Regions from separate parts of the Hominibacterium faecale genome, predicted to be linked through region 2. Evidence: riboswitches for the same ligand, from Rfam matches in the RefSeq annotation. Region 2 holds a riboswitch; each other region holds the start of a gene.

Region 1 (7,474 bases), on a different contig from region 2:
TGTGTAGTCACGCAGGTCCGCGTCAAAGCCCAGAGCGATGTTGGCGTCCACCGTGTCCATTCCCTGGTCCTGGAGCGCATAGGCTTTCAGCTTATTGATAAGACCGATGCCCCGGCCTTCCTGCCGCAGGTAGACCATGATTCCCCGGCCTTCCTGGGCGATCATCCGCATCGCCGCATCGTACTGGTCGCCGCAGTCGCACCTGGCGCTGCCAAGCGCATCTCCAGTCAAACATTCGGAATGAACGCGTACCAGTACCGGATCGCCGTTTTCCACATCGCCCATGGTCATAGCTACATGATGCTCCCCGTTGAGCTTGTTAATATAGCCATAGATGCGAAACTGTCCGTATTTGGTCGGGAAATCGGCTTCTACAACCCGTTCCATAATTTTATCATGGCGCTTTCGGTAGGCGATTAAGTCTTTGATGGTAATAAAGGTCATACCGTGCTCTCTGGCCAGTTTCATGAGCTCGGTCCTCCGCATCATGGTTCCATCTTCCCGCATGATTTCACAGCATAGGCCGCATTCTTTGAGGCCGGCCAGGCGCATCAGATCAACGGTTGCTTCCGTATGGCCTTCCCTTTCCAGAACACCTTTGGACTTGGCCTCCAATGGGAACATATGCCCCGGACGGCGGAAGTCGCACGGCTGTACCCGGTCCGCTGCACATTTCATGGCGGTAACAGATCGTTCATGGGCGGAAATGCCGGTGGTGGTATCCACATGGTCGATGGAAACCGTAAAAGCTGTCGCATGGTTATCCGTGTTATTGTCGACCATCTGTGCCAGGCCCAGCTTTTGTGTCATTTGTCCGCTCATGGGCATGCAGATCAGCCCTTTCCCATAGCAGGCCATAAAATTCACGTTTTCCGGCGTTGCAAACTCAGCCGCACAGATAAAATCGCCTTCGTTTTCCCTGTCCGGATCATCGGTACATACAATGATCTTGCCGTTTTTCAAATCCTCTAATGCTTGCTCAATCGTTCCAAAGTTGCTCATTTTTTATCCTCCTAAAATCCATTTTTCTGTAAAAACTCCAGATCAATGCTGCTCTTTGCCGGTTCTGCTGCGGCGGGCTGCATGAGTCTTTCGATATATTTTGCTATGAGATCAGTCTCCAGGTTAACCAAATCGCCTGTTTTTTTCTCCAGCAGGGTGGTTTCCGATCCCGTATGGGGAATAATGGAAACTTGAAACCCATGCTCCCAAAGACTGGCTACGGTTAAGCTGATGCCGTCAATGGTTATTGAACCTTTTTCCGCAATGTAGCGGAGCAGCTCTTTCCTGCACGAAACCGTAACCCATACGGCATTCCCTTCTTGCTCCAGGCGTGTTATCGTTCCGGTGTCGTCGATATGCCCGCTGACGATGTGTCCGCCAAAACGGCCGTCCGCAGCCATGGCCCGTTCCAGGTTGACCCTGCTGCCAGTTGACAACCCTCCCAGGTTGCTGCGGCGCAAGGTTTCCGCCATAACGTCCACGGAAAAGGAAGCCGCATCAAATCCGGTAACGGTCAGACAGACTCCGTTGACTGCGATGCTGTCCCCCAGATGGACGTCCTCCAGGACCTTCTTTGCCCGGATCCGCAGGCTTCCCTGCCGGCTCTCCATCAGACAGCCGATCTCCTCTATGATTCCTGTAAACATGTTCTCACCTCTTTGGTATGGCTTGAATCATCAAATCTTCGCCTATTTTTTCAAACTGGACGTTATCCAATGATATGGCTTCATCCATGCGGGCCAGGCCTTCACCTTCCACCGGCGTCGGCGCATCTTTTCCGCCGATTATTTTCGGTGCGATAAAGAAAATAACCCGATCCACGATACCGGCTTTCAATGCCGATTCATTGAGCCTGCCGCCCCCTTCCAGCAAGATGCTGTCGATTCCCCGCTTTCCCAGCTGCATCATCAAATCATCCAAATCCACCTGTCCGTCTCTGCTCTTGGTAAGCAATACTCGATCACCTAATCGTTTCTTTTTTTCCGGGTCGCAATCTGACGTGGCCGCCAGGATGTAATTATCATCTTGCAGGACCTTGGCTGAAAGGGGTATCTTCAAATGGCTGTCAACGATGATGCGTACCGGATCCCGGCCGCCTTCTTTGCGGCAGGTCAGCCTGGGATCGTCGGCAAGCACCGTCCCGATTCCTACCATGATTCCTGTGAGGCTATTACGCATCTCTTGCACCAGACTGCGGGATTCTTCGCCGCTGACCCATTTGGAATCTCCCGTTCGCGCCGCAATCTTGCCGTCCAGTGTCATGGCTGTTTTCATTACAACAAACGGTCTTTTCTCCATAATATATTTGAGAAAAATTTCGTTGAGGCTCCTGCACTCCTTCTCCAGAATACCGGATTCTACCTGGATTCCCGCATCCTCCATCATCTTGATTCCTTGTCCTGCCACCAGCGGATTGGGATCCTCCATGCCTATATAAACCTTTTTAACCTTCTTTTCAATGATGGCCCTGGCGCATGGCGGCGTCTTGCCGTAATGGGAGCACGGCTCCAGGGTTACGTACATTTCCGCGCCCTGAACGTCGTGGCCTGCCCTGGCCGCATCTTCAAAGGCATTGATCTCTGCGTGGTTCCCGCCGTATTTCTTATGCCAGCCTTCTCCGATGATCCGGCCGCCTTTTACGATTACGGCTCCCACCAGCGGGTTGGGCGAGGTCCTTCCTCTGCTCTGCTCCGCCAGGTTTAATGCATAACGCATATATTCTTCTTTTGTCATCTTCATCCCTCCCAAAAACACAGAAAACCCCGAAATCAAATTCGGAGTTTTGTTTTATAATCAGCATTCCTATCTTTTGCTGAATCCCGGCACGTTCTTTGATGCCGATTATCCTTTGCCGTACAGATTTTTACCAGTGCGTGCGGCACCGATTATCTTAAACAAAAACCCTGAGAAAATTTCTCAGGGTAAATTTACATAGCAAAAGAGCTCTTTCATCTTCTCTCATCCAGACTTTACTGTCGGCACCGGAATCTCACCGGTTCATGCGCTGGGCGCTCGCGGGCTGTACCGCCGGTATGGAATTTCACCAAACCCCGAAGACTTGTTATTCAATTCATTTTTTATTATAGACCTTCTGACCGTATTGTCAAGAAAAAAATTTTCTGTGCCGCCAGAAAGGGGGGGGCGATTCAACTCCGCACAGCCGGGCCGGCAGGCACCGGCCGCACATCGTTTTCATCACAATACACACATAAGCGCTGCCTCACATTTTCTGTATTTTTCGCCTCACGGCAGCACCAAATTTTTTTGGCGATCCATACTTCTAAAATAAGTATACCCCCCCCCCCCCAGCCATATTTTGTCAATGTTTTTTTACAAAAATCCAGGATTGAACAAATCGCAGGCTGGAAGGAAGGGCGCGGGGTTAATTGCAAACCAGTCATGCATAGAATAGATTTACCATTATAAAAACGCCGTATTTTTGTGTAAAATGGTGTAAAAGTTGTGCGTTGCAGAGAGCAAAATCAGTAAAAATCGGAACTCAAAGCAGATTTGGCAAAATTTACCCGCTGGAAACGTTAAAAAATACACTAATTTCATTCAATAATACAAAATTAGTGTAAGAGGATTGCCGCCGCGAATAAGTCAGCCTACATTCTATTCCATCGCATAAGCGCCTTCCAAGGAAAACACGGTCTCCTCGCAGATGTTTGTCGCATAATCAGCAATGCGCTCCAGATGGGCGGCAACAAAGGCAAACATAATGGAAAGACGGGCGTTTTTGGAATCAGTGGCTGCAATTCCGATCTGTTCTTCGTATACGTCGCGAAACAGCTCATCCACCTCTTCATCCGCTTTCCAAACCTTGCGGGCCAGCTTGAGATCCCGCTCCAGAAAGGCGCGAATAGCGTTTTTTACCATGCCTGCGGCCATCTCCGCCATCCTTGGCAAATCGATCAGTTCTTTGTAGTATTCCTCATTTTCCATACGGATCGCATACTTGGCCAGGTCCTCGCAGTGATCGCCGATCCGCTCCAGATCGGTTACCATCTTCATAATGGAGATACAGTAACGCAGATCGCCGGCCAAAGGCTGCTGGGTAGCCAGGAAAAGATAGCACATTTCGTTAATCTCATCATCCATATCATCGATCTTCTCATCGTTGTCAATAATGGCTCTGGCCAAATCCATATCTTTCTCTTTAATCGCTCTCAGCGAATCGACAATGGCCTGTTCGATTTCTTCGGTCATTTCTGTTACCTTATCGTTAATCGCAATTAGTTCCTGGTCCATTTTAGGTCTCGGTGTCATAAATTCCTCCTTTAACCGAATCTTCCGGTTATATATTCTTCTGTCTTTGAATTGGATGGGTTAGTAAAGATTTTTTCCGTATCATCAATTTCCATAATTTCACCCGTCAGGAAGAAGGCTGTCCGGTTGGAGATTCTAGCCGCCTGCTGCATGTTATGGGTGACGATGATAATCGAATACTTGGATGCCAGCTCCTGAATCAAAGCCTCGATCTTAGTTGTAGCCACCGGATCCAGCGCCGAGGTAGGTTCATCCATAAGGATCACCTCCGGTTCCACCGACAGGCATCTGGCGATACAAAGCCTTTGCTGCTGGCCGCCAGAAAGGCCGATCGCCGATTTGCCCAGCCGGTCCTTTACTTCTTCCCAAAGCCCTACCTCGCGCAGCGTACGTTCGACGATTTCGTCCAGCTTGCTCTTGTTTTTTTCTCCATGAATTTTGGGCCCGTAGGTAATGTTTTCATAAATGGTCTTGGGAAAAGGATTGGGTTTTTGAAACACCATCCCCGCCCGTTTTCGCAGATTAATCAGATCATAATCTTTATCGTAGATATCCTCGCCGTCAAAGAGGACGCTTCCTTCGATCCTGCATCCCTCCACCAGATCGTTCATTCGGTTCAAGGTTCGCAGGAAGGTGGACTTGCCGCATCCGGAGGGTCCAATCAATGCTGTGATATCCTTTTCGTATATATCAATATTAATTTTTTTCAGAGCCTGAAAGGTTCCATAATATAAATCCAGATCCTTTACTTGAAAGGTTTTTTCTTTATCCGTCATTTCTTACTCCTTCGCCAGCTTGCCGCTGATATAGCCTGCAAGTGTATTGATGATCAGTACCAGAATGATAAGCAGCGCCGCAGTGGCATACGTGTTTTTATCCGACAGCCCTTCGGAAGCCAGGGTGTATAAGTGAACCGCCATCGTTCTTGTGGAATCAAAAATCGATACGGGAAGCTTTAAGGATCCGCCCACTGTCAGCATAACAGCAGCAGTCTCTCCGATGGCTCTGCCGATGCCCAGGATCAAACCCGTCAAAACCCCCGACTTACAGCAGGGCAGCACAATTTTTTTGACCGTTTCCCATTTAGTGGCGCCCAGAGCCAGACTGCCTTCCCGGTAAGAGACCGGTACTGTTTTCAGCGATTCTTCCGTTGATCGGATCAGCGTGGGAAGAATCATCATGGATAAGGTCAGGCCGCCGGAAATAACCGACCAGCCCATTCCTAAAAATACAACGAAGAAAGCAAAGCCGAAGAGACCAAATATGACTGATGGTATTCCAGCCAAGACCTCTGTAAAGAATCTAATTATGTTTATGAGCCTTCCCTTCTTCGCGTATTCCGAAAAGTAGATCGCTGCCGCCACTCCAATGGGCGTAGCGATGATGACGGACACCAGAGTCACGTACAAAGTCCCGATGATAACGGGAAAGATTCCGCCCTCTTTGCCCATCCGTTTAGGAGAGTCCGTCAGGAACTCCAGCGATATACTTGGGATTCCTCTTATGAGGATAAATCCAATAATGAGGATCAAAACCCCCAGGGTTATGGCAGCTACCAGGCCTACCAGGCCGAAATAGCCTTTACTTTTTATCCGTTTGCTCATGCCGTCATACCCCCAAACTTTCTCATAATCGCCTGGGCGATGGAATTGAGTATTACAATAATTACAAAGAGAATGATACCGATGGCGAACAGCGCGCTCTGATGCTCCGGAGTGGCATACGACATCTCCATGGCGATTGTGCCTGTCAGCGTAGCGGCCGGATCCAGCGGGCTTCCCGGAATCTGCGCCATGTTTCCTGTAATCAGGAGCACGGCCATAGTCTCGCCGATTGCTCTTCCCATAGCCAAAATAATGGAGGAAAAAATACCTGATTTTGCCGCCGGAAGAATTACTTTGGTAATGGTTTCCCTTTTGTCCGCGCCCAGAGCCAGGGAAGCTTCCCGAAACTCGACCGGTACGGCGGATATGGAATTTTCCGAAATGCTGACAATGGTGGGAAGAATCATAATTGCTAGAATAATTGCTCCTGCGAGAACACTAAACCCGCTGCTGGCCGCTTCCGGGTTTACTTTCTGCACCAAAGGCAGAATATATTGCCGAATCGCAGGTACGATGACCGCCAATCCAAAGAATCCGTATACAACGGAGGGAATCCCGGCCAGCAGCTCAATGGCTGATTTAAACCATTTTGCCGGCCGCTTTTTCAGCATTTCCGCAAGAAACACGGCGCAGCCCAGGCCAGTTGGGATACCAATTATGAGAGCGCCCAGCGTAACGCCCAAGGTTCCTGCGATCAGCGGCAAAATACCATATTCGCCGTTTGTCGGCCTCCAGCTGTGGCCAAAGATAAAGTTGAACAGTCCGTAGTTCTTTAGTACCGGAATCCCTGAACTGAAGATAAAAATTGTGATAAGTGCAACGGCCAGGGTAGAGACCGCTGCACAAATCAGAATTACTTTTTCAATCGCTTTTTCTCTCGTCTTCATGATTAAACCTTTTTTAGTTTACAGGGATGAATCCGTTTTCCTCTACGATTTTCTGCCCTTCCGCGCCCTTGGCAAAGTCGATGAAGGCTTTGGCCGCATCGCTCATTTCGCTGTTTACAACATATACGAAGGGTCTCTGGATTTTGTAATCGCCGGACAATACATTATCAACCGTAGCTTCGGTACCTTCAACCTTAATTGTTTTTATACTATCATCCAGCGCACCTAAGGATACGTATCCGATGGAATCTGGGGTGCTGGCAACCGTTTTCTTGACAGCTCCTGTCGAAGGCTGAACCAGTGCATCCTTTGTGGTCTTGTCGGATTCCTTTCCTGCGTCATCCTTTTCAAGCACACCGGTAATTTCGGTAAAAGCGCCTCTTGTTCCAGAACCTTCTTCTCGGGATACGACGGTAATCGGTTTGTCGTCTCCGCCTACATCCTTCCAGTTGGTAATCTTTCCTGTATAGATATTCTTGATCTGTTCCAGCGTCAGGTCATCAGTTTTTACCTCCTTGTTGACCACCACTGCCACACCGTCTTTTGCGATTACCACTTCCTCTGCTACAGAAGCTTTTTCTTCATCTTTTACTTCTCTTGAAAGAGAACCAATATCGGCGATTTTTTCTTCGATGGATTTGATGCCCTGTCCTGAACCGCCGCCTTGTACCTCAACGGTTACATCTGGATTACTGTCCATATAAACTTCCG
Region 2 (7,474 bases):
AAGTATTTGAAATACAAGGGATTTCAAGTGGCGGACAAGGCTGAGCCGTATTTTGAACTGCTTTACCTGCCCTTTGAAGAGGGCGGTGAGGCTCCCAGATTTCGGGATTGCGCCAAGGACGGGAGAATTGAGGAAAAGGGCTGGGTGCTTTATTATACCAATCAATGCCCTCATACGGAAAAATACGCGCCGCTGATTGCCCAGCAGGCAGATGCTGCGGGAGTTCCTTTCAAGCTGATTAAAATCCAGGATCGGCAGCAGGCACAGAATGCGCCCGCTCCTTTTACGACCTACAGCATGTTCCACGATGGAGTTTTTGTTACGAATGAAATTTTGTCGGAAAAGAAATTTGAAAAGCTTTTAACCGATTTTTAATAAAAAACGGTGAAATTATGGATATTATATGGTATAATGCATTTAGTAAAAGGGTATGAGGAGGAGCCATATGAGAATCCAGGAAATGATTGAGAAAAAGAAGGAGCGGGGATATACGTACGCGCAGATTGCAGAATTATCGGGTGTTCCCCTTGGTACGGTACAGAAAATCTTCGGCGGGGAAACGAAAAACCCCAGATATGATACGCTCCAGGCTTTAGAACGTGTCTTTAAGGAACAGATGGTGGTGATGGAATCCTCTGTTGCGTATCAGGTGAATCGAAAGCCGGGCGAGTATACGGTCGATGATTACCGGGCGCTGCCGGAGGATCAGCGGGTGGAACTGATCGACGGATATTTTTATGACATGGCTGCGCCGACGACCTTTCACCAGCTGATGGCGGGAGAACTGTATCGGCAGATTTCCAACTTTATCCTTGATGAAGACGGAGACTGCATACCGTTCATTTCACCGGTGGATGTGCAGCTGGATAATGATGGAAAGACCATGATCCAGCCGGATGTGGTAATTGTGTGCGACCGTGACAAGATCGTAAGGCGAAACATTATGGGCGCGCCGGACTTTGTACTGGAGGTTGTTTCCCCGGGGACCAAGCGGCGGGATTATATCACCAAGCTTTCTAAATATGAAAGCGCGGGCGTGCGGGAATACTGGATCGTAGACCCGTACCAGGGAAGGATCATGGTTTACTTTTTCCAGGATGAGAATTTGCCGATTATTTATCCCATTGATGCCGATATTCCTGTGAAGCTTTATGATGGAAAACTGGTACTGCATTTTCAGAGAATCGCAACGTGGGCAAGGGAGGAAGTGTAATCGTCTTCTGCTTATCCCATCGCAAGTATGGTGAATATACCGTTGGTATTGGCGGCTTCGGGCAGCGTGGCACGGCTGCGATTAAAAATCATATTGACAAGTGCAAACCCTATTTGCTATGATAAGGACGAAATTAAAACTAGGATTGGATTTCTTCTAGAAGAGTGATCTCTACCGGCGGTACAGCCCGCGAGCGCAAGCCAATTCGGTTAAATCCCGAAGCCGACAGTAAAGTCTGGATGAGAGAAGAAAGCAGAAAAGATGCTTTCTTTTAGTACTCAAATATCGAAGAATTATAAGAGAAGGCATCGAAGAGATGTCTTTTTTTGTTGTGTAAGGAGGATTTTATGACACAAGAATCATTACAAAGAAAAGTAGGAATCCCGGGAATCGCAGCCATCATGCTTATCAGCAGCCTGACGGTAATGGTCGGAAACGCCATTACACCGGCTCTGCCGGAATTGGGCAGCGTCTACGGCCTGGGAAATTATGCGTCCTGGCTGGTTACAGCACCTGCTCTGGGAGTAGTGGCCACGGCCATTGTTTTTGGTAAGCTGATCGATAAAATAGGACCTTATTGGGTGGCGTTGATGGGGCTTTTATTTTACGGCCTCTTTGGTGTAGGCGGCGCTTTTATGCCCACCGCTCTTGCCATTTTCATCGACCGCTTTCTTCTGGGCGCGGCTACGGCAGCGATCATGAACGCCAGCGTAGCGCTGATCGCCGCCTTTTTCCAGGGGGAAAAACAGCTGAAGATGATTGCCATGCAAGGTATGTCCATGGAGTTCGGCGGCGTGATCTTTCTCAGCATCAGCGGCGTTCTGGCGGACGTTTCCTGGCGCAGCCCGTTTTTCATTTATGGCTTGGGTTTTCTGGCCCTGCTCATGCTGCTGCTCTTTATTCCCAAAGGCGGCCAGGCGGCAGCAGACAGCGATGCCCAGGAAGAAGCAGGCGCTTGGGAAAAGCAGGGCGTTCCTCTGGGACTGGTGCTTTTGATTGCTTTTCTCGGCATGCTGATGTTTTTTACGGCCATGGTCTCGCTGCCTATCCATTTGCAGACAAACCTGGGTTACAGTCCCTCCTTTACAGGCTATTATCTGGCCGCTTTGGACCTGGTAGCCGTACTGGCAGCCGGATTCATGCCTAAAATTGTCAGCCGCTTTCAGCCCAAAGGATGCCTGTTTGCAGCGTTCTGCTTTTACGGAATCGCCTTCCTTTTGTATTTCCTTTCGGGGACAGCTGTCGTGCTTTGGATCGCCGTCTTTTTTGCCGGAATGGGATTCGGTTTTTCCACACCGTTGTTCAATAGTCTGGTAGTGAACAAAAGCACGCCGGAAAAGAAAGGTACCAACATCAGCTTCTGCACCATGGCCATGTTTTTGGGACAGTTCCTGTCTGCGCTGCTGGTGTCGGCAGTTGCCGGCAGCAAATTGTTCCTGGTGGCAGGACTGCTGGCTCTAGTTATTGCTGCGTGTATTCTGCCGGTGGCGGGAAAATATGCCCGAAAGCCGGGATCATCCAAATCTGAGGAAAGGGCCTGCTGAATTCACTGGATGGCATGCTTCTTGCGTAATATATTTTGTAAACAAACAATGAAAGGCAGGTGCATCCATTATGAATCAGCAGATATTCGTTCTTCTCTTTTCCAGTCTACTGTCCTGCGTAGTGATCGTTTTGACGGTGAAAGCGTTTGTGAAAGGAATGCGGAGCTTAAACCAGGAGCAGGAACGGGAATACTGGAATTTGTTCTGCAAAGTAAAAACGGTCAATCTCATAGGAGTGACCGTCATGTGCGGAGCGTTTATCGCTGCCGCGGCAGCATCTGAGAGGTCGGTGCCAATCACGCTTCTCATGCTGCTTTTGGTAATTATTATGATGTTGATTCCCAAAATCATCATTCAATCCATCTGGCGCTGCCCCCACTGTGGAAACGGGCTGGAACTGGGCAGCAACCGGGGAATCAATGTGAAACTGGTCGCTCAGTGTCCATCCTGCAAAAAGGTTTTGTGCAAGGCACAGTATGAGCGGGAACGGTGAGAAAACTCTGCGGGCTGCCGGCAATCCTTGTTCAAGGGCGCCGGACAGCCCGCATGATGACTACAGCTGTCTATTTGCTTTTCTCTTTCAGCAGTCTGGTTCTGGTTACCATCTGGTCGCGCCACTTGAGGTACTCTTCGTGGCTCTTTCCTTCCATAATCGGAGTAAAGCCGGAGACGCACTTGTCGATGAACGCTTGATCGTAATCGCAGACTTTCTCCTGCTCTTCGGTAAAGAAATGGATCATATAGTCTTTATACTTTTCCAGACCTTCCCGCAAATTGGCCGAATTCAATTCTTCCACCCCATAAGGACCGGTGAACGCCCACCGCAGGCCCAAGCCGTCCGTCAGAGCACGTTCAACAGCTTCCACATTGCAGATATCTTCTTTTACCAGATATAAAGCTTCCTGAATCAGGGACAGCTGGATGCGGTTGAGCACATAACCGTAAACTTCTTTACATTGAATCGGCTTTTGGCCGATGGACTCCATGAAAGCAAAGACCTGATCTTTGATCTCCTGAGAAGCCGCATCGCCGGAGATTTCCATAAAAGGAATCAGGTGAGGCGGATTGGTGGGATGGGCGACGATGCACCGCTCTTTGTGGTTTTTCACATTGGCGGCGATGTCGGATATTTTCAGGCCCGAACAGCTGGAACCGATGGCCACATCGGCAGGGGCCAGCTCGGTCAGTTTGACAAAGATATCCTGCTTTAAGGGAAGGTCCTCCCACATGCATTCCTGAATATAGTCTGCGGAAGCGACTGCCTCTTCCAGCGAATCGGTGGTGTGGATCCGATTGAGGGATTCTTCAATCTCCCGTTCTTCGATCATACCTTCATCTGCAAGGAATTTCAGCGCTTGGCCCATTCGTTCTTTTACGCTGTCCAGAGTAGGGGATTTGCGGTTGTACATATAAGTTTCCAAGCCATTTCTGGCAAATACCACACCCCAGCTGTAGCCGATAAATCCGCAGCCGATGACAGCCACCTTTTTAAATGTTTTTTTCTTCATACTTCACCTCATTTTGTTCCTTTTAACCATCCGGGACGGCTGTATGCCGGATCCGGATATTCATAAAATCCTCTGCCTGTCTTTTCGCCGAGCCTTCCCTGCTCGATCATCTCACGGAGAGCGCGGGGCGGCAGATCGTCGGGATCTTTACTTTCGTCATAATATGTTAGCTCGATCTGTTCCACGATGTCAAGTCCCACCTTATCCATGAGGCCGAAAGGTCCGTGGGGCGTGCCCCATTCCAGCATCCAGGCCCTGTCAAAATCTTCAGGTGTGATATATCCTTCAGACCAAAGCTTCAGGCTCTCTTTTTTGATGGCCCTCCAGACCCGGTTGAGGGAAAAGCCTTTGATCTCCTTCTTGGTAATGATGGGAACATTCTCCTGGGCGGTGAGAAAAGCAATGGCCGCTTCCCTGGTTTCTTCGGAAGTATTGTCATTCCACATAACTTCCACCAGATCATCCGTGGTAGGCGTCATAAAATTGATATTAAAGGTCTTGTCCTTGCGGGCGACAAAGGAGCCGATATCAGACGCTTTGAGAGAGGAGCTGTTGGTGGTCAGGAGCGTTGCGGCAGGTGCGGCCTGGTCCAGTTCCTTCCATACCTTCTGCTTTAAGGACAAAACTTCTGGGACGTTTTCTATGATAATGTCGCAGTCCCTGAGCGCTTCCTCGAGATTGGAAGTTGTGCGCATACTGCTGAAAGCTGTGGCAGCCATGTCCGGCGACAGCCGTTCTTCATCCACCCAGTCTCCAAACCAGCCCTTGATCTTTGCCATTGCATTTGAGAGCTGTTCTTCCGATAAATCATAAAGACAAACCTTTCTTCCAAAGGCGGCGCTGCGAAATGCAAGCATGGAGCCTTGGGTTCCGGAACCGACGATGGTGACATTTTGCGGTAATTTCGACATATTCAATCCTCCTTAGTAAAATTTGATTAATAGCGTTTTATAACCAATTAATTAAAGATGCAAAAACAATGCCAGAAAGACCGGAGTCGGACTAAAGAAAGAAGGCGGGCAAACAAAAGCAATTTCAGGCTGGTCAAGGAAAGCCTTCCACGTAAAAGGAGAGCGGAATCGCAGGGTTTAATCATTTTTCGCTATTTAGTTAAAAGTGATTAGAAGCACCAGCCCTTGAAAAAAAGCGGGCCGGGGTGACAGCTGGGCGAATTAGTCAGATTTGATTAGAAATGGAGGGCGCCAGGCAGGAAAAGCAGGTGCTTTTTCAAAGGAAGTCAGATTCTTTCTGCAGGAATTCTGCCTGTTCTCTTTGTTGAATTTTCAGGAAAGAAGGTGTGCGGCCCGGCAGCCCTTTATGCCATAAAACGGTAAATGGCATAAATATTGCTTTTTATCCTGGTGTCAATTATTTAATTTACGAGAGGAGGATAAAATGAAAAAAGTTTTAATTGCAATGTTATGTCTCATATTATGTCTTGGGCTGATGACAGGCTGCGGCGGAGGAGGTGGCGATGATTCTGCTGCGGACGGCGATCAGATCACGATCCGTATCGCATCGGATGAAACCAGCGATACCCCTTGCTCAGAAGCGACTGAAATTTTCAAAAAAGAAGTTGAGGAAAAATCCGGCGGCAAAATGACCGTAGAATATTTCTGCGACTCCGCCATGGGCGATGAGAGAGAAATCGCCGAATCCGTCAACATGGGCAATCTGGAAATGGGCATCATCTCCGGATGTTACCTGGCGACCTATGATGAAAACTGGTACCTGGTTGATATGCCATATGTATTCAAAGACAGAGACACCATGTACAAGCACCTGGACGGCGAAGTAGGACAGATTCTCAAGGATGGTCTGAAAGAAAAATCCAAGATCGAATGCCTCGATTTCGCTGACGGTTCCTTTAAGGTTCTGCTAAACAGCAAAAAAGAGATCAAAACCGTCAACGATATGTCCAATCTCAAATTCAGAAGCCAGGAAAGCCAGATGAACATGTCCATCTATAAGGCATGGAAGTCCACGGCTGTTCCCATGGGATTCAGCGAAATCTATACGGCTCTCCAGCAGGGAACGGTCGATGGCGTAGATACATCGCCCCTGTATCAGAGAAGCGGAAAGTTCTTCGAGGTGGGCAAATACTACACCATGACCAACCATCAGGCCCTCTTGATGAACAGCATCATCAATACCGACTTCATGGCTTCGCTGCCTGAAGATATGCAGCAGGTGATACGGGATGCCAGCAAAGAAGCTTATGGCGTTCAGGAAAGAGCCATCGTTAAGGAAGCTGAAGAATACGCATGCAAAGTTATGGATGACGCTGGATGCAAACGGCACGATTTGACTGAGGCTGAATTAAAGACCTTCAAAGACGCCAGCAAGGCCGTATACGACGAATACAGCAAAGTCGTCGATCCGAAACTATATGAATTGATGGGACTCTAATTCAAGGAGCGGGTGTTCCGGGTAAAACCCTTACCCGGAACGCATTTAAAAAGAAACAGTTGCTTATGCGGAAGCGAGGAGAACAATGAAAACGATACGCAAAATAGTAAGCGGCTATGACTTTATTGAAAAATGGGTTTTGATTGTTTTGACACTCATTATGGTAATCGTTATCGCCGCACAAGTATTTACTCGTTATGTACTGGGGGATGCGCTGTACTGGTCCGAGGAACTGGGCAAATTCATCTTTGTTTGGATTTCCTGGCTGGGAGTGAGCGCGGGAATGAAAGAAAAAGAGCATATTCAGGTCAGGCTGGTACACGACGCCCTCACAAAAAAGGGACTGGTAAAAGCACAAGAAACGCTGGAACTGCTCTTAAACCTATGCTGGTTTATCACAAGTGTGATCGTAACCTATTATGGCATAGGCATCGTGGGCATGCAGATGGACACAGCCGTCTACGGCGCTTCCACAGGAATCCCCATGTGGATCCCGTATCTGTGCGTACCAGTCAGCGGATTTATCATCTGTCTGAGACTGATCGGGGAGATGTACAAAAATGTATGCGATCTGTTTGTAAAGAGAAAGGAGGGAGTAAATGGGTAGTATTGTAATGCTGTTCGGAGGAATGATCCTTTTGATTTTCATCGGCGTTCCGGTGGGATATGCCATCGGTCTGTCTACCATCTGCACTTATGCAGCTTACTCAAATGTCTCAATTTCTCTGATATCACAGAACTGTTTTACCGGACTTAATTCATTTGTTTTATTGGCAATCCCGTTTTTTATTCTGGCTGGA
Region 3 (7,474 bases), on a different contig from region 2:
TGAACCGGGCCAAATCTCTTAAGATAAAGAAAACGAATTATTTGAATGATCTGACAGAAAGGAAGAAGAAAAAATGAAATTAATGGTTGTAGGCTGCGGCGGTGTTGGTGAATCAATTATCAAGATTATGAAAGAAAGAGATCCACAGGGCTCTTGGCTGGAAAAAGTTGTGATGGCGGATTATGATCTTGGAAAAGCGAGAGATATTGCAGAAGAGATCAGTGACCCGAGGTTCGTACCGGAAAAGGTAAACGCAAAGAGCAAGCAAGAACTGGTAGCCTTAATTGAGAAACACAAGATTGACTTTGTAATGGATGCGGCGCTTCCGTTTTTAACAAATACGATCTTTGACGCGGCGCTGGAAGGCGGAGCCAACTATTCCAACATGGGCGTATGGACAGTCCCAGAGGATGAACCGAAGTGCTATGGAACAGGAAAGCAGTGCTTTAAAGAGTTCATGGCCGATTATAACTTCAATAAAAACAAGGAGTGGGAAGAAAAAGGCCAGCTGGCTATCATTGGTCTGGGAATCGAGCCTGGTACCATCGACGTCTTTGCCAGATTCGCGGCGGATCACCTCTTTGATGAACTGCACACGATCGACATCAAAGATGGAGCCAACATGGAAGACCCCAACGGCGGCGCGGATGACGTTGCGTTTGGATTTAACGTATGGACCGTGCTGGATGAATGTATGAATCCGAATATCACTTGGTATGATGATAAAGGTTATGTGTGTGATGAACCCTTTGCAGGCGAAGAAGTCTTTGAATTCCCTGATGGCGTAGGCCCTGTAAAGCTGTATAAAATTGAGCACGAAGAAACCGTATTCATGCCAAGAGTGCTGAAGGAGAAGGGCCTGAAGCGCGTTTCCTATAAAATCGGACTGGACGACAACCTGGTAAGCGCTCTGAAGGCAGTCAACGCGCTGGGACTGAGGAGCACAGAGCCGGTTGAAATGAATGGAACGCTGATTTCACCAAGAGATTTGGTTGCAAAAGTGGCGCCCCAGCCGGACAGCATCGACGACCATGTATTTGGAAAGACTTGCGGAGGAATTTTGTGCGAAGGAATCAAAGACGGAAAACAGAGAAAAATCTTTATGTATCAGAGTACGGACCAGCAGGAATCTTTGAAACGTTTCGGGACACAGGCGGTCGTTTCCCAGACAGGCTTCGGCGCTTCCATCGGAATCGAGCTGGTGGGCAGAGGCATCTGGACCGGAAAAGGCGTTCAGACTCCGGAATGTTTCGACGCGGTACCATATCTGAAGATCATGCAGGAAGCCAATTTCCCATTTGGTATTGTTGAGTACGAATCGGAATATAAGGCGGAAAAAGATCAGAAAGACTTGCAGGCACTGTTCGAAGCGCTATAAACACAAGGAGGAACCTTTATGCATATTCCAAGTCAAGCAGGGGAAGTCCTGCTTGAGAATGAAAACCCGTCATTAAAAAAATCTGCTGTAAAGCTGTCCACCGTATTTTTTCTGCTCTATTGCTATATCGCAGGAGGCTCTTATGGAATCGAGGATATGGTGGGCCAGGCAGGCCCGGGGATGGCAATTCTTCTGCTGGTTCTGCTGGCCATTTTCTGGGGATTGCCCTACGGATTAATCTGCGCGGAAATGAGTTCCACCTATCCGGAAGCAGGCGGGATCTATGTGTGGGTAAGGGAAACGTTTGGAGACTTTTGGGGATATAACTGCGGTTGGTGGTATACGCTGATGGGATTTATCGACACCGCGGTATACCTGGTCCTTGCAGTCAGCTACATAGAGAGCTTTATTGAGATGTCGACGTTAGCCCGGATTGCGCTGATCGTAGCATTGGTCGTTATTTTTACCTATATTAATGTAAAAGGTTTGGAAATGCTGGGGGCCAGCACCATTATTTTGGGTATCATCAGCCTGGTTCCCTTTGCGCTGCTGACAATTATGGGGTTTGTAAACTGGCAGACAAACCCCTGCCTCCCTTTTTTCAATACGGAGAGCGGAGCGTTGGGCAGCTTTGGCCTGGCGCTGGTTGTCGGCATGTGGATGTATTCCGGCTATGAGGCCATTTCCGCCCTGGGAGGTGAGATCGAAGGTGCGTCCAAACTGATTCCAAAAGGGTTGATGCTGGCGATCCCTTTCGTAGCATTGACTTATATTCTGCCGACGGTAGCAGGTATTGCTGGGCTGCCGGAAGGGACCTGGTCCCAGTGGAGCGCGGAAGAAGGGCTTTCCTATGTGGAGATTGGAGGCATGATCGGCGGAAAGCCGCTGATGATTATCTTTGTCATAGGCGCGGTGTTTGCCAACCTTGCGATTTACAACGATTATGTGGCATCCTCCAGCAGAGCGCCTTTTGTTATGGCGGAAGACAGGCTATTCCCCAGATTTTTTATGAAAGTGGATAAAAAGAATGGAACGCCGTATGTGGCGATCTGCGTTGTAACCGCAGCCACTCTGCTGTTGGCGATGATTGGCTCCTTCGATGTCCTGATTGTTATGGATGTTTTCCTTTATATGTTCTGCCTGCTGCTGGTCTTTGGCAGTGCCGTGTATATACGCTTTAAAAAGCCAGATTTACACGGCGAATACCGGATTCCGGTAGGCAAGAAATTATTCTTTGTCATTGCACTGTTTCCGATTGCAATTTGCATCATCGCCCTCTGTACCAATGGGCTCGGAGCTGTGATTATCGGGATTGTTGCCCTTTTATCCGGTCCAATCACTTACTATCTGTTTAAAGAGATGTATGGCGGAAGGGACGGGGAAGGCTATTGTGCCGAGCTGACCATACACACCAAGCTTTGGGCATGGCTGGTTCCTCTGTACGCAGCCTTCCAGTGGAAAAAGCATCGGTACCGCAGCAAGCTTGCGGCCCGGTCCATGGAGCGAATGATGATTCTTAATATCTGCACCTGGATGCTGATTCTGCTGGTGGCAGTCGGCTGTCTCAAATTCGGTTTAATTGATTTGATCATGGCATCGGCATAAAAAAAGTGTGAATGACGGGAGCACAGCTCCCTATTCACACATGTCGGCCGCAAGGGCCGACACTTTGCAAGGTACTTTCTTTGAAACTCCGTCAATATCGATTGCATCGATATTTCCTGCGTTATAAAAGAAAAAGACAAGTTCCAACTTTTCTCTTAGTTGAAACTTGTCTTACTGGTCTGAGTGACAGGAATTGAACCTGCGGCCTCGTGGACCCCATCCACGCGCGCTACCAAACTGCGCCACACCCAGCCGCTGCGAATTTTAGATTCTCTTCTATTTTACCACATAAAATCGGATTGACAACCACCAATTTAAAAATACCCGGCAGAATTTTATAATCCGCCGGGTATCTTCTTATATGGACAATTACATGAATCTCTATTTGTGCAGGAATTTGGATATTCTCTTATAAAGGAAGAAGGTCAGCACTGCATTGATCCCTGCCTTTGTAAAATTGAAGGCGATAATAACCGGAATCATGGCCACGACTGCTGATCTTGGTGCGCCCATAAAATACGGTGTAATCAGAATGTTGGCCGGGACCATTATCACTACCATGGCCAGGACTCCGCAAAGAAGTGCAATGATCGCCTTTTTTCTAGTCTTTTCGCCTCTGTAGATAAACCCTGCTACCAGAACAAATGCTCCTGTGGCGATCACGTGCATCAGAATTCCATAAACCCCGCTGGCTGAACTGACCGTAAGTCCCTGAATGACAGAAGTCACCACTGTCAGAAGGAGCCCCGCCCAAGGTCCGAAAGCAAAGGTTCCGATCAGAATTGGAATATCCGCCGGGTCATATTCGTAAAACGCCGTAAACATTGGGATATGTATAAAATATACCAATACAACCGATATGGCTACCAGCATGCCCATCTTGGCCAATTTCACTGAGTTGGACTGTCTGTGTCCGCTTTGATTTAAGTTCTCTCCCATTTTTGCCTCGCTCATTTTTTGATTCCTCCATTTTCTATGAATAAGTTCAGGAATCTGTCAGGTCACTAAAAAACCCTGGAATAAATTCCAGGGCAAAGTCACTAAATACAAGAACCGTATCCGTGTTTCTTTCATCCGGACTATACCGTCGGTACGGGGATCTGACCCGTTCGGCCAAAAAGGCTCGTGGACTCGTAGCTCATGCTCATTACCACCGGTGAGGAATTTCGCCTCGCCCTGAAACAGATTTGTTTTTACGATAATATTATAGTGGGAAATCGGGGCGTTGTCAAATTTTTGTTGTAAAATGCGTTTTAATCCCCCTATTGATCCGCCTTTACAATTCTTTCTCCGGCCACCGCATTCCATTCATCGATTTGCCGATAGACCCGATCCTTAAAATCATCGGATACCCATAGTAGATAACGGGGCGAACCGGGGGTGGCCTGATAATATGCGGCCACGGTTCTCATTTTCTGTTCCCTCCCATCCTCAAATTGTGTAACGCCGTCCACACTGTCCTCCGGATCAGAAGAAAAGGTCATGGTCACCTCATTTTTCATGGGTTTTCTTTTAAAGGTCCTGCTCCACATAGAGCTGGTACAGTGAATAACCTCCGCCAAATATTCATACTGTTCATTTTCCGCCACCAGCTCGGCTTCCCCATAGAGACCTTCGTATGACGGTCCGCTAAAAGTCAAGTTATGCTTAGTAGGTGTTTTTTTATCCTGCACCACCGAAACCTTTACCTCTTCATAGGACATGGGCGTTTCCACCAGCTGCATAAAGATCGATAGCCCCGTCCAAAGGCCTGCCAAAAGCGCTGTAATAACAGCCAGGATCACATACTTTTTTCGGATTTTCTTTTTTATTCTCTGTAAAGCGCTTTTCCCTTCATCAGCAGTGATGGGAGCCTCGACCGGCATGTTCATTTGTTCGAATATTTTTTTACAATCACTGCATTGCGCCAGATGCTCATCCACAAGCTTTTGGCTCTCCTCACTGCAGATACCGTCCATATACAGCGGCAGCAAATCTCTTACTGTTTTGCATTCCAATCTATTCATGCTGTTCCTCCTCCAACCTTTCCTGAATCTTCACTTTGGCCCGATAATAAATCACTCGGGCCCAGCCTTCACTTTTGCCGAAAATTTGCCCAATTTCTTTAAACGGCAGTTCGCCAAAGGTCCGGACAGAAAAGACCTCTTTGTACGGCTCCTCCATATGATGAAGGATTTGATAAATTTGCAGGGCGCTTTCTTTTTTAATAAAATCCGCCTCTGTATCCGTTCGGTCCGGCTGCTCCAGATCCAGCTCTCCAGCCACATGTTTGTCTTTTTTTAATTCTCTAAAATAAGTATGCTTGGCGATTTGGCAAAGCCACACGCGCAGATCGCAATCACCACGAAAAGAATCGATTCCCTTGAGCGCTTTGAAAAAGGTTTCCTGCGTGATTTCTTCCGCAGTCTCTTTGCTTTGGCTCAAAGCAAAAATATATTTATAGACGTCTTTAAAATATTGATTGTAGATTTCATCAAAATGCTTCACCATCTCACCTCTTTAGCTATATGACTCCTCAGACGGAAAAACGTTACAGCTTTTTTAAGCATACCACAAAATTTTTCGTTCATTAATGTTTCTTTAATCTTTTCGTGGTTTAATAAACACATAATCAAGAAGCATATGAAGGAGGGAGTAATATGAATACAGGTATCGCAAGGAAAGCCACTGCCGTCATTCTGACGCTGGCTATGATCATGACCATGGGAATCTTTACTACCGGAACCGTATCCGCCGCCAGTTCGTCGGCGCCGAAGATCGAAAAGATCAAGTATGACGGCAAAGGAAAAGTCGAAGTTGATTTCTATGGTAAGGTCAAGTATAAAAAAGTCAAAGTAACGGTCAAGGACAATTCCGGCAAGAAGTATAAGGCTTCTATCCGGGACAAGGATAATGATGAGCTGGAATTTAAAATCAAAAAATACAAAAAGGGGAAAAAATACACATTCACTATTAAAGGTATCAAAAAAGCCAAGGCATCAAAATACACTTCTGTGAAGGGAAAAGTAAAAATTCCGGCAGCCAAATCGGCAAAGAACAATATCAAGATGAAAGACATTGACTACGACTACGAAGATCAGGAAGTAAGCTTTGATTTCAAAACCAAAGTGCAATGGAAAAACCCAAAAGTTAAGATTACAGATTCCAATGGAAACTCTTACAGCACCAGGATCACCGATAAGGACAGCGACGATCTGGAAGTATGGGTCGGCGGTTTGACCTACGGCGAGAAGTATAACTATTCCATTTCCGGGATCAAAGCAAAAGGAGCATCTTCCTATACAACGATTAAAGGCACTTTTAGAGCGATCGATGATTAGTCGTACATGATAAACATAGAGAGGCCGGGCATTGCATGAAGCTGAAGCAAATCACTTCTTTCATGCAGCGCCCGGTCTCTTTGATTGCTGCCAATTCTTTATTCGGTCTCGTCGCTTCCGCTTGCCAGCAGTTTTTCGTAGATCGCTTCCGTATCCAGATGGGGATGCTCTTCCATATATTGATAGATCCGGTTCACTTGCGCTGCATCCTCCAGCAGGTCTTCTGCGACCTCTTCCGGAGTCTGGCCTTTTTCCTTTTTACGTCCCACCTGGTCGATTAGTTTCGTCCAATGGCCTTTTTCCTTCTCCCCTCATGCGGAACGTGTATCGGTACAGCCCTTTTCCAAAGAGGTCAAAGGGCATGATCATGATGACATATACGTCATTCAGCTGCTTATAGTCGATCACCCCTTGGCAAATGCTTTAAAACGACCTCTTTTCCAAGGATGATCTCCAGGATGCAGGCTGCGATTTCCGGATCCTCCATGGCCTCCGCGAACAAAAACCGATCCAGCAAGTTTAAATCCTTCAAATTCTTTTTTAATGTCATTTCTATTTCCCTTTATTATACCCATTCTATATGTATTGTGAAAAATATTCCCAAATTAGTCAATTTATTGATTGCTACTTTTTAGGAAATTGAAATAACAGGTACAAAAAGAGCTGCCGGGAGTCATGCCCGGCAGCGGATGGATTAATTTCTGCGACGTCCTGGATTGCGTTTCCGCTTTCCGTCTCTTTTTTTCTTTTTAGCAGGTGCTGCAGCCCAGTGGGGCTCCTGACTGATCTCCGTGATTTCATCGCCCATCTGCATCTGCAAAAGCGCTGCGGCCAAGTATTCAATGGGGTAGCCGCTTTCCTTCGCTTTCTTATGGAGCATGCTGCCGGTCAGCTGCAGATTATGGCCTTCGGCCAATCGGACTGCCTGATTGAGAATTTTATCCGATTTCTGCTTCATCACCGATGTGGCCGACGGCAGAGTTCCCTTGGCCAGCCGGGTTTTGCAGTAGCCTTCGATGCTCCGCAGCTTATAAATCTCTTTTCCGACCACAAAGGTAAAAGCCTTGCCTTCCTTACCCGCGCGGCCGGTGCGGCCGATCCGGTGGACATAAGCCTCTTCTTCCTGGGGGATGTCATAATTAAAGACCGCTTCCACATCATCCACATCCAA

Evidence for each region. A riboswitch is a leader RNA that binds a small molecule or an ion and turns the genes downstream of it on or off. The one in region 2 is predicted to bind FMN.
Region 1: linked by a shared signal. The riboswitch ahead of ribD (bifunctional diaminohydroxyphosphoribosylaminopyrimidine deaminase/5-amino-6-(5-phosphoribosylamino)uracil reductase RibD) and the one ahead of LG211_RS09765 (MFS transporter) in region 2 are both predicted to bind FMN.
Region 3: linked by a shared signal. The riboswitch ahead of LG211_RS14535 (ECF transporter S component) and the one ahead of LG211_RS09765 (MFS transporter) in region 2 are both predicted to bind FMN.

The regions. Positions count from the first base shown of each region.
Region 1 covers NZ_JAJAGH010000009.1:151,784-159,257, forward strand. The annotation lists gene LG211_RS13815 (bifunctional 3,4-dihydroxy-2-butanone-4-phosphate synthase/GTP cyclohydrolase II) at 1-1,002, opposite strand, end outside; gene LG211_RS13820 (riboflavin synthase) at 1,014-1,649, opposite strand; gene ribD (bifunctional diaminohydroxyphosphoribosylaminopyrimidine deaminase/5-amino-6-(5-phosphoribosylamino)uracil reductase RibD) at 1,654-2,736, opposite strand; FMN riboswitch at 2,950-3,065, opposite strand; gene phoU (phosphate signaling complex protein PhoU) at 3,619-4,272, opposite strand; gene pstB (phosphate ABC transporter ATP-binding protein PstB) at 4,284-5,048, opposite strand; gene pstA (phosphate ABC transporter permease PstA) at 5,052-5,876, opposite strand; gene pstC (phosphate ABC transporter permease subunit PstC) at 5,873-6,763, opposite strand; gene LG211_RS13850 (phosphate ABC transporter substrate-binding protein) at 6,777-7,474, opposite strand, start outside.
Region 2 covers NZ_JAJAGH010000007.1:10,030-17,503, reverse strand. The annotation lists gene LG211_RS09775 (GNAT family N-acetyltransferase) at 1-375, shown strand, start outside; gene LG211_RS09770 (Uma2 family endonuclease) at 446-1,213, shown strand; FMN riboswitch at 1,361-1,468, shown strand; gene LG211_RS09765 (MFS transporter) at 1,561-2,757, shown strand; gene LG211_RS09760 (Rcat domain-containing protein) at 2,828-3,250, shown strand; gene LG211_RS09755 (3-hydroxyacyl-CoA dehydrogenase NAD-binding domain-containing protein) at 3,321-4,265, opposite strand; gene LG211_RS09750 (3-hydroxyacyl-CoA dehydrogenase family protein) at 4,274-5,176, opposite strand; gene LG211_RS09745 (TRAP transporter substrate-binding protein) at 5,661-6,674, shown strand; gene LG211_RS09740 (TRAP transporter small permease) at 6,760-7,281, shown strand; gene LG211_RS09735 (TRAP transporter large permease) at 7,274-7,474, shown strand, end outside.
Region 3 covers NZ_JAJAGH010000010.1:22,652-30,125, forward strand. The annotation lists gene LG211_RS14520 (saccharopine dehydrogenase family protein) at 74-1,378, shown strand; gene LG211_RS14525 (APC family permease) at 1,397-2,983, shown strand; tRNA gene LG211_RS14530 (tRNA-Pro) at 3,159-3,235, opposite strand; gene LG211_RS14535 (ECF transporter S component) at 3,365-3,937, opposite strand; FMN riboswitch at 4,042-4,171, opposite strand; gene LG211_RS14540 (zf-HC2 domain-containing protein) at 4,246-4,989, opposite strand; gene LG211_RS14545 (RNA polymerase sigma factor) at 4,982-5,473, opposite strand; gene LG211_RS14550 (hypothetical protein) at 5,623-6,303, shown strand; gene LG211_RS14555 (hypothetical protein) at 6,402-6,572, opposite strand; gene LG211_RS14560 (hypothetical protein) at 6,698-6,853, opposite strand; gene LG211_RS14565 (DEAD/DEAH box helicase) at 6,998-7,474, opposite strand, start outside.